Regions from separate parts of the Lysinibacillus sp. OF-1 genome, predicted to be linked through region 4. Evidence: riboswitches for the same ligand, from Rfam matches in the RefSeq annotation. Region 4 holds a riboswitch; each other region holds the start of a gene.

Region 1 (3,737 bases), 1.1 Mb from region 4:
TCTAAAATCGTGCGCCAAGGTAGTAGACAAGGCTGCTGAGGCATATAACCAATCGTTCCTCTTTTTCGCTGAATGTCCTCTTCATTTAATAAAATGGACCCTTGATCAATCGTAGAAACGCCACCAATTAATTGAAAAAGGGTACTCTTACCACTGCCAGAGGGACCAACAATGGCCACAAACTCTCCATCTTTAACGTCAAAGGATACATCTTCAAGAACTTGCAGGGTATCAAAGGATTTAGCGATGTTTTGAATGCTGAGCATGATAGCCTCTCCCCTTCACCATGAATTTTTCAAGTAAGCGAATACTGCTAAACAACAGTAAGCTTAATAAAACAATCGCAAAAATGGCTACGAATACACGATCAGTGCGGAACGAGGACTGTGCTAAGGTCATATAAACGCCTATTCCTTTTTTTGCACCAAGCCACTCCGCAATAACAGCGCCCATCACACTATACGTCGCAGCAATTTTTACACCTGAAAAAATCGTTGGGTATGCATGAGGCCATTCGAGCTTCCAAAAAGTTTGCGCCTTTGTAGCACCAACCATGGCAAAATAATGCTTTAACTCAGGTGCTGTTTGCCGAAATCCGTCCATTGCCGCAATAACAATGGGGAAAAAGCACACGAGGCAAATAATGATGAGCTTTGGTAATAAACCAAAGCCAAACCAAATAATGAGCAATGGCGCTAAGACAAGAATAGGGATATTTTGCGACATAATTAAAATCGGATAAAACAACTCCCGAATAAATGTAAATCGATGCAAGACAATCGCCACCATTAATCCACAGGCAATGCCAATGGCAAGTCCTAATAAGGCTAATTGCATCGTAGCCCAAGCATGTGGTAAAAAGGTTTGATAGGCTTTAAAAGCTTCCAACAAAATACTACTTGGTGCAGGTAATAACCAATGAGGAACTTCAGCCACATGCACAATGAGCTCCCACACGAATAAGAGGAAGGCGATAAAAATAATCGTCCTTCCCTTTTGCAAAGCTTGTTTCATTACTGGTATTTCTCCGTTAATGTATCCATTGTTATACCAGTTGGCTGATATAATATTTTCACTTGTGTAATGACATTGATAGCACCAAGCTCAATCATCTTGTCATTCATTTTTTCAATGATTTGCAGCAACGTTGACAGCTCACCTTCCATCGTCGTTTCCAACGGATGTACCTCATATTTCACACCAGCAGCATCTATCACAGCAATCGCCGCATCGACATACGGTATAACATCCTCAAATTTCTCTGTTTTTGGAATGATTTGAACACTGATTAATGAATTCGCCATCTTATTTGGCCTCCTTTTTAGGTAAGAAATCATTTGTAAAGGCTTGTTTCGCATTAAATTCGCCCTCTAACACGTTGTTGCTAGACATCCATTTTGCATAGTTTTCCCATACAGAAAACTTTTGCTCTCCCCATTGCTTGGCATCATCCTGATATTTATCGGCTAGCCATTCCTGACTTTTATGCACTAACGCTTGATCTAAATCGGGAGCCGCTTCTATTAAAATATCAGCCGCCTCACTTGGATGTGCTATGGCGTATTCATAGCCCTTCGATGCAGCCGCCACAAACGCTTGAACTAGGTCAGGATTGTCCTGGATCATTTTTTCATTTGTAGCTAGAACAGGTGTATAATAGTCCAGCTGATCACTATAATCTGTTAAGTACAGCATATTAATCTTTTCACCCCGTAGCTCAGCTTCAATACCTGTCCACGCGTAATAAATCCAAGCAAAATCAATATCCTTTTGCATCATCGTGAAAAAATCTAAATCTCCTGCATTGACGATATCTAGTTTATGAATGTCTGCCTTTTCTGTTTGCATCAATGATTGTAGGACAGCTTGCTCTAGTGGAGCCCCCCAACCGCCATAGGTTTTACCTTCGAAATCCTTTGGTGATGTAATACCTTTTGATGCAATAGAAGCAAAGCCAGATGTATTATGTTGAATAATAGCAGCAATGGAGACAAGAGGCACATCTTGCACACGAGCCTGTGTAATCCCTTCCTGATAGCTCACACCAAACTCTGCCTTGCCAGAAGCAACAAGCTGATCGGCTCCTGCCTCCCCAGGCATAATAATGTCAACATCTAAGCCCTGCTCCTCAAAATAACCGAGTTTTTTTGCGACATACAGTCCTGTATGATTTGTATTTGGTGTCCAATCTAAGACCACTGATACTTTTTTCAGCTGATCAGTAGCCTGCTTGTCCTCCTTGTCACTACAGCCCACTAACGTTAAAAGTGCAGCCACTAGAATAAATAACCATTTTTTCATGCGAAGTCCTCCTAGTTGATAATGTGAAAGTGTTCATGATTGAATGTTGTCACCAGAAAGAAAGCGTATGCGTTTGGCAAGATATTGCTTGAAAACATAAAAAAACGCCTAGGATTCCTCCCAGACGTATTGCAATCAATCTTCAAAACTTTGCTTTTTTGAATAGATGTTCCCTACGCTGGTACGAGCCAAATCAGGTTCAAAGGGTCAGCGTCTATCGGACACAATCTCAGCTAGCAACTACTAGCCCCCCTACATTCTTGTGCTATGAACTTTTCGTTGATTATTATACCCATAGTTACGCTAAAATGACAAGATGCTATTTTTGACTAACGACTGCTCTCGTAAAAAAACCCAGCACTCCTAAGAGACTGGGCTTATCATTAGCTTAGTTTCTGTTCTTTTTTAGCCGTTAAAACATGGGAAATAGCCCCATCTGTTGCAATATCCACTTTAAACGAACCGTTGGAATGGCGATCAGCACGCGTCAATGTTTGGACATCAATGAGCTCTTGTACACCTTTTTCCGTTTCAATCACTATTTGCTCCTCATTCGTTGCTTGAATAACTGCCACAATACGGTGAGGATTTGCTTTTAATTCTGTTAATACTTTTAGACCACGTTTTGCACGACTTGCCACTTCAACTTCTGCAACATTCATTTTCTTCACGGCTCCACGCTGTGTGACGATTACCACATATTGTGTAACATCAGGCTGTAGCACATTGACACCGACTAAGGCTTCTCCATCCTTTAGCGTGATGCCTTTGACACCGCCTGTTTTCACCCCTGTAACTGGTAATTCTTCCAGTGGGAAACGAATCGCATAGGCTGTATCCGTTGTTAACATCAGTTCCACATCATCTGTCACAAACGATGCAAAGATCATCGCATCGCCCGCTTTAACATTCATTGTTTTTATTGGCTTCGAATAACGCGTCACCGCATAATCTGCCAGTGGGGAGCGTTTAATTTGACCATCTTTTGTAGCTGTTAAAATATACGTATTTGGCTGTTCGAATGTTTCAAAGCCATACACTGCAATAATAGACTCATCTTCCCCTGTTGGCACAATACTTGAAATATGCTGTCCAAGATCCTTCCAGCGAATATCAGGTAGCTCATGAACAGGCTGGTAAATATAATTGCCTCGATTTGTGAACAGTAACAGATGATGCTGTGTATTTAAGGTTGCTTCATACAATAAGTAATCCGAATCCTTCATCGCAAAATCCTGACCATTGGAAGCGGCATGTGAACGTGTGGATGTACGTTTAATATAGCCATCCTTTGTCACCGTCACCACAACCTCTTCACTTGGCACAAGGACATCTAGCGTAATTTTAATTTCTTCTATTTCCTGCTCAATTTTCGAGCGACGTGGCTCTGTGAAGCGTTTCTTAATCTCTAGTAACTCTTGTTTAATGACACGTAC
Region 2 (3,737 bases), 2.1 Mb from region 4:
TTTATCAACAGTAGCGATTGGACAAGATGCTGATGCTAACTTACTCGAAGCACTTAGTGATATGGGTAGTGGACGGTTCTATGATGTCATTGATGAACAAACCATTCCTTCTATTTTATCTCGTGAAACAGCTATGATTTCTCGCACCTATATTGAGGATAATCCGTTTTATCCAGCAATTTATAATGCCGCAGGATGGAATTCGCTATTTGCCAATGGCGTCCCTCAAATGAATGCTTATATTGGAACGACAGCTAAGCAAGGGACAACCGTAATTGCAGAAAGTGAGAAGGAAGATCCTGTGTTAGCACAATGGCAATATGGACTCGGTAAAACATTTGCTTTTACATCCGATTCAACGGGTAAATGGACAGGAGATTGGGCAAGATGGCAGGACTGGGGAACATTTTGGCAGACGCTTATTTCACAAATGTTGCCAAGCTATAATGATGTTGCCTATGATGTGAGATTAGAAGCTGATGGCTCCTTTATGATTACAGACCCTACAAATGAAGCCGCATTTTTAGACATTGTAGCGGTTAATGAAGCAGGGGAGGAGTTAGAAACACAGTTAGAAACCATTTCAGCCTCCCAAGTTCGAGCTGTTGTACAGGCCGAACCTGGATTGATTTTCTTCCGTATAGCGGATGAGCAGCAGGCCATTTATCAGGCAGGTCTAAGTGTTCCTTATAGTGCTGAGTATGAACTGCTCCCTGTTAATGAAAAACTGATTGAAGAGTTAACAAATCAAACAGGGGGAGCCGTTTTAAAAGAACCACAAGATGTGTTCCGTGACTTTACAACCAAAGGAGCGGATCGACAAAACATTGCTACATGGCTTCTTTTAGCAAGTATGCTTCTATTCTTTATGGATATTACCATAAGACGTTTTGGGTGGAGTTTCTTAACAAAAACGAATAAAAAAGAGCAGCCAATTGAGGAGAAACCTGTACAAGCAGAAGATACGAACGTAGCCCAGCTATTAAAGGGTATGAAAAAACGATCATAATAGAGTGAAGGCAGTGCAAAATCATTCCATTTTGCACTGCTTTTTTGAATGCTTTGAGGTTTTAAAAAATGGTGCAAAGGTGATTGACAAAGTGCAGCCTTCGAAAAGTGCTTCTCAGGGGAGAGAGACGCTCATAAAGAAACGAACCCCGCTCAAAGACTAGAAAAGGAATCTTCTCGCACATCTTAAAGAATTTCCAAAATCAAAAAGCACTCAGCACCACTCAATAAAGCGAAGAATTAAAACTCTTTACTAGTACCGATTTTCGCAAAGTACTAGCTACCATAACACCTAAGATGGCCCCGATGGTACTTGATGTTAAAAAGGCTGGCATGAAGAATAATGCAGCTACGGATGTCTCCATAAGCAATTTTGCATAGGGTACGGCAATAAGTGAAGCTAAAATACCAGTGCCAAAAACTTCGCCGAATCCTGCTAGCCATGGTTTTCTACTGTATTTGTAGGCAAGGGCCGCACACAATGCACCAATAATACTACCAGGAATCGCTAAAAGAGAGCCTGTACCAGTAAAGATACGAATGATGGCTGTCACAAAGGCAACTAGAACTGTTGGCACGGGTCCTAGTATAATAGCTCCTATTACGTTAACAGCATGCTGAATGGGGTAGGCACGTGCGATGCCTGTTGGTATGGATACAAAGGTAGATCCTGCTACAGCAATCGCTACTAATAAAGCCATGATTGTCATTTTACGAATTGACATAAGGTTCACTCCTCTTGAATAAAATCATGAGGGAAATTAAAAGGCCGCTTCCTTTAAACAATAGGAAGCGGCCTTGCATAGACAATGACAATAGCAAGTAGCGCCACTTCCCTCCGCTAGTATGAACTAGATCAGGTTCAAAGGGTCCGTACATCATCATATACGTCTCAGCCTTTTAAAGGCTCCCCTAGTGGTAAATATCATTCAATTTTATTAACCAACATTACTGTAACATAATGTTAAAAATAGTCAATGATTTTTCTGACTATTTCGTATCAGGATGCATTAGATGAGGTGCTTTTTTCAATGTCCAGATGAGTGCAAGGAAGAAGCAGGCTAATAATATGATAGATCCGAAAATATATGGACTGTTCATATTCCAGTCAAATAGTAAACCTGCTAAGGCTGGTCCAATCATATTGCCAAGGCTCATGTAAGCATTATTCAAGCCCGCAGCAAACCCTTGTTCTTTCTCTGCAAGCTTTGAAATTAGTGTATTTACAGCAGGACGAATTAGTGTTGTTGCTGTAGAGAAAATAGTTGCTACAACTAATATAAGAGCGAAGCCAGATACAAACAATATTAAGAAAATAGCAACAGATGCAATAAATAAATTGACTAACACAACTTTCATTTCACCAAAGCGATTAAAAAGTGGTGTAATCACAAACATTTGTACAACTACCCCAAAAGCACCACCGACAACTAAAATAATCGCAATATCTACGGGTGTGTAATTAAACTTTTCTGTCACAAATAATGACAAGGTTGTTTGGAAGTTGGCAATTCCGAACGAGAACACGAGCATGATAATGAGCATAACGAAATAAGGCATATGTATGGAACGAGCCATTTGCTTCGCCAGATTTTCTTGCTTTTGCTTGTCATGTGAAGTGTTTGGTTTAGTAGATGGTAATAAAAAATAAGATAAAACAGATGCTAGTATGGCAGCAACTCCTGCCGTGAAAAATGGAAAATGTAAACTAACCTTTGCTAAGAAACCACCTATTCCTGGCCCTATCATAAAGCCAAGTGACATAGCAGCACCCAACATACTCATACCTTTTCCACGTTCCTCGTAGGTAGTAACGTCAGCTACAAATGCCATAATAGGAGGTGCAACAAATGCGGAACCTAGACCGCCTAAAAAGCGTGCTAAAAATAGCATCCAGACGTCTGTGGCTAGGCCAAAACCGATTTGTGCAAGACCTGTCACAATAAGACCGAAAATAATTAAATTTTTCCGACCATACTGATCCGAAAGATTCCCAGCAATTGGAGAAAATACGAATTGAGCTAAGGCGAACGTTGCAATTAGCATACCTAGAACTTGTCCTGCTGCACCGAATATTTTTAAATACTCTGGCATGACAGGAATAATAATTCCAATACTCCCCATTGCGATAAACATATTAAACATTAAAATATATAAAGCCGCCTTATTGGACTTCTGCTGGGTCATCGAATGAACCCCCTTTTTATAATCAAATATACTAAAGTCTATCATAAGATATCCTATCATCATATCGGTTGAAAGTCTGAAATGAAACATACCTGCTAGTGCAGCAATACCAATCCACGATGTAGAAAAGAATAAACAGACAATAGGTGAGGTGCTGCCAGAAGCAGGAAGATAATAGAAAAAGGTCTATCGACAAAATAAAAATTCATCGATAGACCTTTATATGCTTTAACGAATACTCATTTTAAATTCTAAAAACAATTCATTATATTTCCCTAAATAGTCTGGTCCTAAATTTTTGTAAACTTCTAATGTATCGCGTTGTTCTTCAGAAGGATAGTAGCGTTCATCAGAAACAACTTCTTCATCCATTAAGTCCATAGCAGCGATATTAGGCGTAGAGTAGCCTACATAATCGGCATTTTGTGCACCCGATTCAGCACTTAGCATGAAATTGATAAAGGCATGGGCACCGTCGATATTTTTCGATGTTTTAGGGATGACCATATTATCGAACCATAAATTCGAGCCTTCCTCAGGTA
Region 3 (3,737 bases), 540 kb from region 4:
TAATGCTTCCTTAAGTCTTGCTTTAGGAATGGCAGATGTCATTCAAAGCTTCCAAGGGAATATTCATATTGAAACCATGTTTATTGATGAGGGCTTTGGCTCGCTTGATGAGGAATCTTTGAATAAAGCAATTGATACATTAATTGCTTTACAGGATTCTGGTCGTATGATTGGCGTGATTTCTCATGTGCCTGAATTAAAATCGGCGATGCCAGCGGTCTTACATGTAGAAAAAACATTGAATGGACATAGTCAAACCCACTTTGAAGTGAAATAAATAAAAGGCGTATTTCCAAAACAAGGGAATACGCCTGCTGTTTATTTTTTTCGAGGGGTGGCTGTAGGTGTTGTCCCTTTTTTTGCAGCCATTACTTTTTTCACGATAGGAATAACAATAGGTGCTAATTTTACGGCGGTTTTCACAACATTTGATACTTTCATTCAAAAACAGCTCCTTTTACAATTACTACTACCTGTTTCGCTTAAAAATGAAACATTAACGAATAACACGAACAGCTTGAATAATATTCCATATTACAATTCCTAGTGAGACGATGGCATAAATGGCAAACGAAACGAACCAAATAATCAACATCTTATTATTGCCGGACGTTGGATCCAAATTAAATGTAGAAAAAACAAAGACAATAAAGAACAGAATGCCGAAAACAAAAGGAATTAAATGAGAGATAAGTGCACGAATTGAATGTCTTTTTACGTCACTATCTTTCGTAATAATGTACACAATTAATGGGACGATAAAAGGGGCGAAGAAAATACTTAAATAACTAAAGGCAGATAAAATTTTTTGGTTCTCCATAGTTGTACCTCCTTTTTTAATATTTACGCATGAAAAACAGCAAAGTTTCAAAAAAATAATATATGGAAGAGGTTGTAATCCTTCTATCCTTTGCGTACAATGAGAATGTTCAAATAAATTCAGATGTAACGACCACAAGGGGAGCTGATGATGTCAGCTGAGACTGGGCACGTAATGCCTTGACTCTTTGAACCTGTAAGTTAACGCTTGCGTAGGGATGTGGATAGAAACCGACACTAGTACGATGTGAGGCTCTGTCCTGGCATCGTTTTTTCATTCTTGAGGGAATAAAAAGGTGTCAGAAAGAGACATATCAGCGCATTTCTATTCCTGCTCTTGTATCCTACATCGGAACAAAGGAGAGAATATATATGGACAAAAAAAGACTATTAATGCTTGTGGAGATTGCGATATTTGCAGCAATCGCTCTTGTGCTTGATCAGGTTTCCTTTAAAGTATGGGCACAAGGTGGTTCTGTTAGTCTAGTCATGGTACCTATTATGTTAATAGCATTTCGCTGGGGCTTAGTAGCTGGGCTAACAACTGGATTACTCGTAGGTGTAATGCAAACCATGTTTGGTGCTACGATTGTGCACTGGCTACAAGGATTCCTTGATTATGGTGTTGCTTTCACAGTTGTAGGATTAGCGGCGGTTGTGCGTGGACCCGTGTTGGCGGCTGCCAAAAATGCCAACAAAACAAAAATGGCACTTTACATTATATTAGGTACGGTGCTTGCGGGCTTTTTACGATATGCAGCCCACACGATGGCTGGCGCTGTATTTTTTGCAGAATATGCTGGCGATCAAAATGCATGGATCTATTCCATCATCTATAATGGTACATATATGCTACCAGCAACTATTTTAACGGCAATTGTAGGCGTTCTTTTATTCACAGCTGCTCCACAATTAATGCAAAGAAAAGCATAAAACATGCCCCTCACATTTGTGAAGGGGCTTTTTTGTCGCAAATAACTCTTTGCGCACTTCGCAAAGTAAGGAAGCATACAATATTTAAAGCGTTTATCGTTATACGCATAACAAGTTATGTTATATTAAAGTATAGATATTAGATGAAAGGGACGTTATACATGATTGTAAAAACGCAAGAAGAGATTGAAGCTTTTAAAAAAATAGGACGCATTTGTGCTGAAATTCGTGAAGCGATGAAAGCTGCCACAAAACCAGGTGTTACAACATTGGAGCTAGATGAAATTGCTGGCCGTATGTTTGCAGAGGCTGGCGCGATATCTGGTCCAAAGGGAGAATATGATTTCCCAGGGTATACATGTATTAGTGTCAATGAAGAAGTGGCGCATGGTATCCCCGGAAAACGTGTTATTCAAGAAGGGGATATTGTAAATATCGATGTTTCTGGTTCATTAAATGGCTACTTTGCTGACACTGGTATTTCATTTGTGGTTGGTGATGGCTATGAGGACAAAGAAAAGCTATGTCGCGTTGCCAAAAGCGCCTTTGATCGAGCAATGACAAAGGTAAAGGCTGGGTCTAAATTAAATCAAATTGGTAAGGCAGTTGAACGTGAGGCGAATGCTAATGGCTTAACTGTTATTATGAATTTAACTGGTCATGGTTTAGGTCAATCTTTACATGATGAGCCGAATCACATTTTAAATTACTATGATGCATGGGATTCTACAATTATGAAAGAAGGTATGGTGCTTGCGGTTGAACCGTTTATCTCAGCGAAGGCAGAGCATATTGTAGAAGCTGGTGATGGTTGGACATTCATTACACCTGATAAATCACTTGTAGCTCAAATTGAACATTCAGTCATTGTAACAAAAGATAAACCGATTATCCTAACATCATTAGACGAAGAATAGAATGCAATGAAATGAAAAATCCTGCTTACCAATTTATTTTTGGTAGGCAGGATTTTTTTTAATAAATAAAATACCAACAAAGAGAACACCACATAAAAAGAAGGCGGCGGTAGTGACAAGTAGCTCATCAAAACCATTATGTAAGGCGATTCCTATATAAGCCCAAATAAAAACACTAGGAAACAAAATATCAAAGTGATGGAAACGGATATGTAGCGCAAGTGCTCCACCTAATGTCAGCAAAATTACTGCCCAAAGAGGCGTACTAAGACCAAAGCCGTTCCAACCATAAGCCGTTAACGTAAAACTGATATTCGTAATAAAAATAAATGTCATCCATGCAAAATAAATGGAGAAAGGAATACGACCCGACATTGCTTTGTCATGAAGAGGGTACGTATTATACAACATAAATAAATACAAGACTAAGAGTAATGTAATGCCAAGTGAAACAATAAATAACTCATGATGCCATACGTATATCATCAATGCTTGCAATATATTTATGCAGCTAAAAAGCGCAGACTGTTTCATAGTTGTCTTTTTGATATTCATAACTAACCAATAACCGAGTAAAAAATAAATAAGAATCCAAATTACATGACTTACACTAACTGGTGCAAATACTACAGAAAAGCGATTAGCGATTTCTAGCATAGATTGACCGTTGATATTCACGAAAAAGGATGAAAAGGTTAGGATGAGTGAGACAAGATAAGAAATTGTCATCAAGATAAACCGAGGCATGTTTTCCTCTCCCTTCGTGTTAGATTTTATAGGGAAAAGACAAATAAGTATAGTACTGTCACTATTTTTATTATAACGGAAACTTTCAACAATGTATCGTGTTGTTTTGCTCGTAATATCTACAATTTACCATCTCAATAGGCATCCATATATTTCTTTAGTACAATAAGAATATCCAACCAAAAGGAGTGAAGTTTCATGGCACAAAATTTGAAAAACCTAGACCTATCCATTGAACTAGATAAAAAGATGTATAAAAAGAAATTAAAAGTACTCCAATATGAAATGTTAAATGCACAGCAGTTTTTACTAAAAAACAAA
Region 4 (3,737 bases):
GAATTTGTCGTTCTTCTTTAATTTTTAGCAGCTTTTTATAGATTTCTGCAGATTCTTTCACACCACCACCTGGTGAATTGACGCTTAAAACAACGCCCTGTATCGAATCATCATACAAAATATTATCCAATTGCTCTAAGAAAAATGTATGATCATAGGCAACTGGTTGCCATAATGTACTTGAGCCGATATCTTGAATCGCTCCATCTACCTTTAAATAAGCAATTCGCTTATCAAAATTGTCCCCTTCAATGACATTTTCATATACATCTAAATTATTCCCAGCCATCAAACTATCAAAATTACCTAGGAAATCTGCTTTAAATAGGGCAAAAATGGTGTTAATTCCTAATGAAAATAGTAAAAGAACACCTGCGACTACTAAAGCAACCCACCTTTTTACATTCATGTCTTTCCGCCTCCTCAACACGTAATACGAATGACTTGCTTATTTGTTTCATTTTTTTGCAATAATATGCAAAAAGCTTGTTGCTATTTATTTCCTCATATTACCTTACCTAAAAAAATAAAAAAAATCAAAGTCCATACCTTTGCATGAACTTTGATTTTCGACATTATTTCCTAGGAAATGATGATGAATGGCATTGCTTTGTTTCTTGCTGTCGTAATTCAACTCGTCGAATTTTTCCAGAGGATGTTTTGGGTAGCTCTTCGACAAATTCAATAGCACGTGGATATTTATATGGGGCAGTCAATGATTTCACATGACTTTGAAGTGTTTGAATAAGTGTTTCATCACCAATTTCACCATTACGAAGAACAATAAATGCCTTTACAATATTTCCTCGAACTTTATCTGGACTGGCAATGACAGCAGCTTCTTTCACAGTTGGATGCTTCATCAAAGCATCCTCTACTTCAAAGGGACCAATTGTATAACCCGAGGAGATAATGACATCATCTCCTCGACCCTCAAACCAAAAGTAGCCATCTTCATCTTTGTAGGCACGATCTCCTGTTATATACCAATCACCACGGAATTGTAAATTTGTACGTTCAGGATCATTTAAATATTTTTTAAAGAGAGCTGGTGTTTCACGATGAACAGCAATATCACCCACCTCTCCCACTGCAACAGGATTGCCGAAATCGTTAATAATATTAACGGTGTTGCCAGGAGTAGGTTTTCCCATTGAGCCAACTCGCGCCTCCATCCCTACCATTGTACCAACAAGTAATGTATTTTCCGTTTGACCATAGCCATCTCGCACTTGTAAATGGAATGTTTCTGAAAATACGTTGATAACCTCACTATTTAACGGTTCACCTGCTGATACAGCTTGGCGAATTGCATGTAAATCATATGCGTGTAAATTTTCAAGTGATGCCATAAAACGATATTCAGTTGGTGTACAGCATAATACATTGATTTTGAATTTTTCAAGCATTGCCAAATAGGAAGCAGCATCAAATTTACCTTTGTAAACAAATGCAGTAGCACCACTGCCTAATGTAGCGAGAAAGGGACTCCATATCCATTTTTGCCATCCAGGTGCTGCTGTTGCCCAAACAATATCATTTTCTTGTACACCTAACCAATGTGGTGCTGTTGTTCGTAAATGAGCATAGCCCCAGCTGTGTGTATGTACCGCTGCCTTTGGGTTACCTGTTGTGCCGCTTGTATAGGCTAAAAATGCATTATCAGTACTTTTTGTCGGGGTCGGATTTATGTAAGTTGTAGGTTGATGGTGCATTTTTTCTAGTAAAGGCTGCCAAGGCTCATGTGCTTTCCCTATGACAAATTGCTGTATGCCCTGTAAATTTCCAACTTCATCAAATTGTTCAATATAGGGCTCATAGGCAACAACCCCTTTAGCATTGGCGTGATGAATGCGATACTCAATATCTTTTGTTCTTAACATTTCTGAGCTTGGAATGATGGTTAAACCTGCTTTTAATGCTGCAATATAAACAATATATGCTTCCACTGAGCGTGGTACCATCACTAAAATCACATCACCCTTCGTTAAACCTTGTAAGGTGAAAACATGTGCTGCTTGATTCGCTTTTTCCATCAAATGTGCATATGTAATAAATTGTACAGCTTGATTTTCTTCATAAATAATTAAAGCATTTTTCGTTGCATCCTGAGCATATTTTTCAATTTCCTCTGTTATGTTATACCATTCTGGTGCAACTAAATCTTGTCTTTTCATGGCAGATGCCCCCTTTTGCTATGACACATTATAAAACTCCTTTTTCAGTATTTTCAATGGTTTGCGCTTAATTTAGGTAAAGTCATGACAACTATCATACCTAGCTATATGGCATCAGTCACGTTTTGTCGATAGGAAAACTAGCTATTGAACACAAATGAAAAGTATGGTACATTTTGGTCAACTAAAAGCAAAATTGCAGGGGGACTCGAAAGAGTTGAGAAGGTAAAACCTGACCCTTTGAACCTGTTAGTTAATACTGACGTAGGGAGCAACAGACATCGATTTTTTCAGATGAAAGGCTCTTTTTCGTGTATTTTCACATAAAAAGAGCCTTTTTGCATGCTTACGTCCATCCACAAAGGAGGACTAAAATTAAAATGATATTTCAAACAATTCGTCAACAGCAACCACTTATTCATTGCATCACAAACTATGTGGTGGCAAATTTCCAAGCAAATGGTTTATTAGCATTAGGTGCTTCGCCCGTTATGGCTGACGATAGCCAAGAGGTTGAGGAAATGGTAGCAATGGCACAAGCATTATTAATTAATATCGGGACACTCAATACTCGCACCAAAAACGCCATGCTGTTAGCAGGAAAAAAAGCTAATGCACTTGGCATTCCAGTTATATTAGATCCAGTTGGGGCAGGGGCTACAACTTATCGCAAGGAAACCGTTCAATACTTACTTGAAAACATACAATTTGCCGTAATTCGCTGTAATATCGGTGAGCTTGCGGCTATAGCCAATGTAGATTGGCAACAGAAAGGTGTAGATAGTGGTCATGGCTCCATGTCACTGGAGACGGAAGCATTACTAGTGGCACAACGATATAATTGTATCGTTATTGTAACAGGTGAACGTGATCTTATAACAAATGGTGAGCATAGCCAGTGGATAGCTGGTGGCCACCCACAAATGACAGAGGTCACTGGTACTGGCTGTTTACTTAGTGCGCTTTGTGGTGCTGCCTATGTCGCAGGTAACAAGCCATACAACCAATTAGCAGAAACACTCACTTACTATAAAAAGGCAGCAGTACTAGCTTCTGCATTCACTGCAGATATCGGTGATTTTCAAATAGCTTTGCTTAATGCTATACATCGTTTATCAAAGGATGGTGAAGCATCATGCATATTGTAACGACGATTGCTGGATCAGATAGTGGTGGCGGTGCTGGTATACAGGCTGATTTAAAAACATTTCAGGAATTAGAGGTGTTCGGCACTTCCGTTATTACAGCTTTAACTGCACAAAATACAACAGGCGTGACAGGTGTTTTCCCCATTGACATTTCGTTTGTGGAAAAACAATTTCAAGCGTTAGTCGAAGATTTTCCGATTGCTGCAATGAAAACAGGCATGCTTTATTCCTCTGGTATTATCCAAGCCATCGCACGCATGATCGGTGAATTAAACATACCACTAATTGTGGATCCCGTGATGATTGCAAAAGGTGGAGAAAGCTTATTACAGCAAGAAGCTATTGAGGCGTTACGCTCATCTTTACTACCACTAGCTACGATTGTTACGCCAAATATACCCGAAGCAGAGGC

What was found. A riboswitch is a leader RNA that binds a small molecule or an ion and turns the genes downstream of it on or off. The one in region 4 is predicted to bind thiamine pyrophosphate.
Region 1: it holds a riboswitch for thiamine pyrophosphate, as region 4 does, so the genes downstream of both, NV349_RS11505 (ABC transporter substrate-binding protein) here and thiM (hydroxyethylthiazole kinase) in region 4, are expected to answer to the same signal.
Region 2: it holds a riboswitch for thiamine pyrophosphate, as region 4 does, so the genes downstream of both, thiW (energy coupling factor transporter S component ThiW) here and thiM (hydroxyethylthiazole kinase) in region 4, are expected to answer to the same signal.
Region 3: it holds a riboswitch for thiamine pyrophosphate, as region 4 does, so the genes downstream of both, thiT (energy-coupled thiamine transporter ThiT) here and thiM (hydroxyethylthiazole kinase) in region 4, are expected to answer to the same signal.

Annotation. Positions count from the first base shown of each region.
Region 1 is NZ_CP102798.1:2,374,006-2,377,742, forward strand. Features, by position in the region: gene NV349_RS11490 (ABC transporter ATP-binding protein) at 1-266, opposite strand, end outside; gene NV349_RS11495 (ABC transporter permease) at 241-1,014, opposite strand; gene NV349_RS11500 (thiamine-binding protein) at 1,014-1,304, opposite strand; gene NV349_RS11505 (ABC transporter substrate-binding protein) at 1,306-2,301, opposite strand; TPP riboswitch at 2,455-2,565, opposite strand; gene parC (DNA topoisomerase IV subunit A) at 2,685-3,737, opposite strand, start outside.
Region 2 is NZ_CP102798.1:879,674-883,410, forward strand. Features, by position in the region: gene NV349_RS04045 (VWA domain-containing protein) at 1-1,009, shown strand, start outside; gene thiW (energy coupling factor transporter S component ThiW) at 1,233-1,733, opposite strand; TPP riboswitch at 1,825-1,932, opposite strand; gene NV349_RS04055 (MFS transporter) at 1,999-3,195, opposite strand; gene NV349_RS04060 (ABC transporter substrate-binding protein) at 3,424-3,737, opposite strand, start outside.
Region 3 is NZ_CP102798.1:4,027,986-4,031,722, reverse strand. Features, by position in the region: gene NV349_RS19820 (AAA family ATPase) at 1-277, shown strand, start outside; gene NV349_RS19815 (hypothetical protein) at 319-441, opposite strand; gene NV349_RS19810 (magnetosome magnetite crystal formation protein family) at 497-820, opposite strand; TPP riboswitch at 948-1,055, shown strand; gene thiT (energy-coupled thiamine transporter ThiT) at 1,192-1,752, shown strand; gene map (type I methionyl aminopeptidase) at 1,914-2,669, shown strand; gene NV349_RS19795 (TspO-related membrane protein) at 2,703-3,416, opposite strand; gene NV349_RS19790 (polyphosphate kinase 2 family protein) at 3,615-3,737, shown strand, end outside.
Region 4 is NZ_CP102798.1:3,484,171-3,487,907, forward strand. Features, by position in the region: gene sppA (signal peptide peptidase SppA) at 1-409, opposite strand, end outside; gene mbcS (acyl-CoA synthetase MbcS) at 576-2,177, opposite strand; TPP riboswitch at 2,368-2,465, shown strand; gene thiM (hydroxyethylthiazole kinase) at 2,558-3,325, shown strand; gene thiD (bifunctional hydroxymethylpyrimidine kinase/phosphomethylpyrimidine kinase) at 3,313-3,737, shown strand, end outside.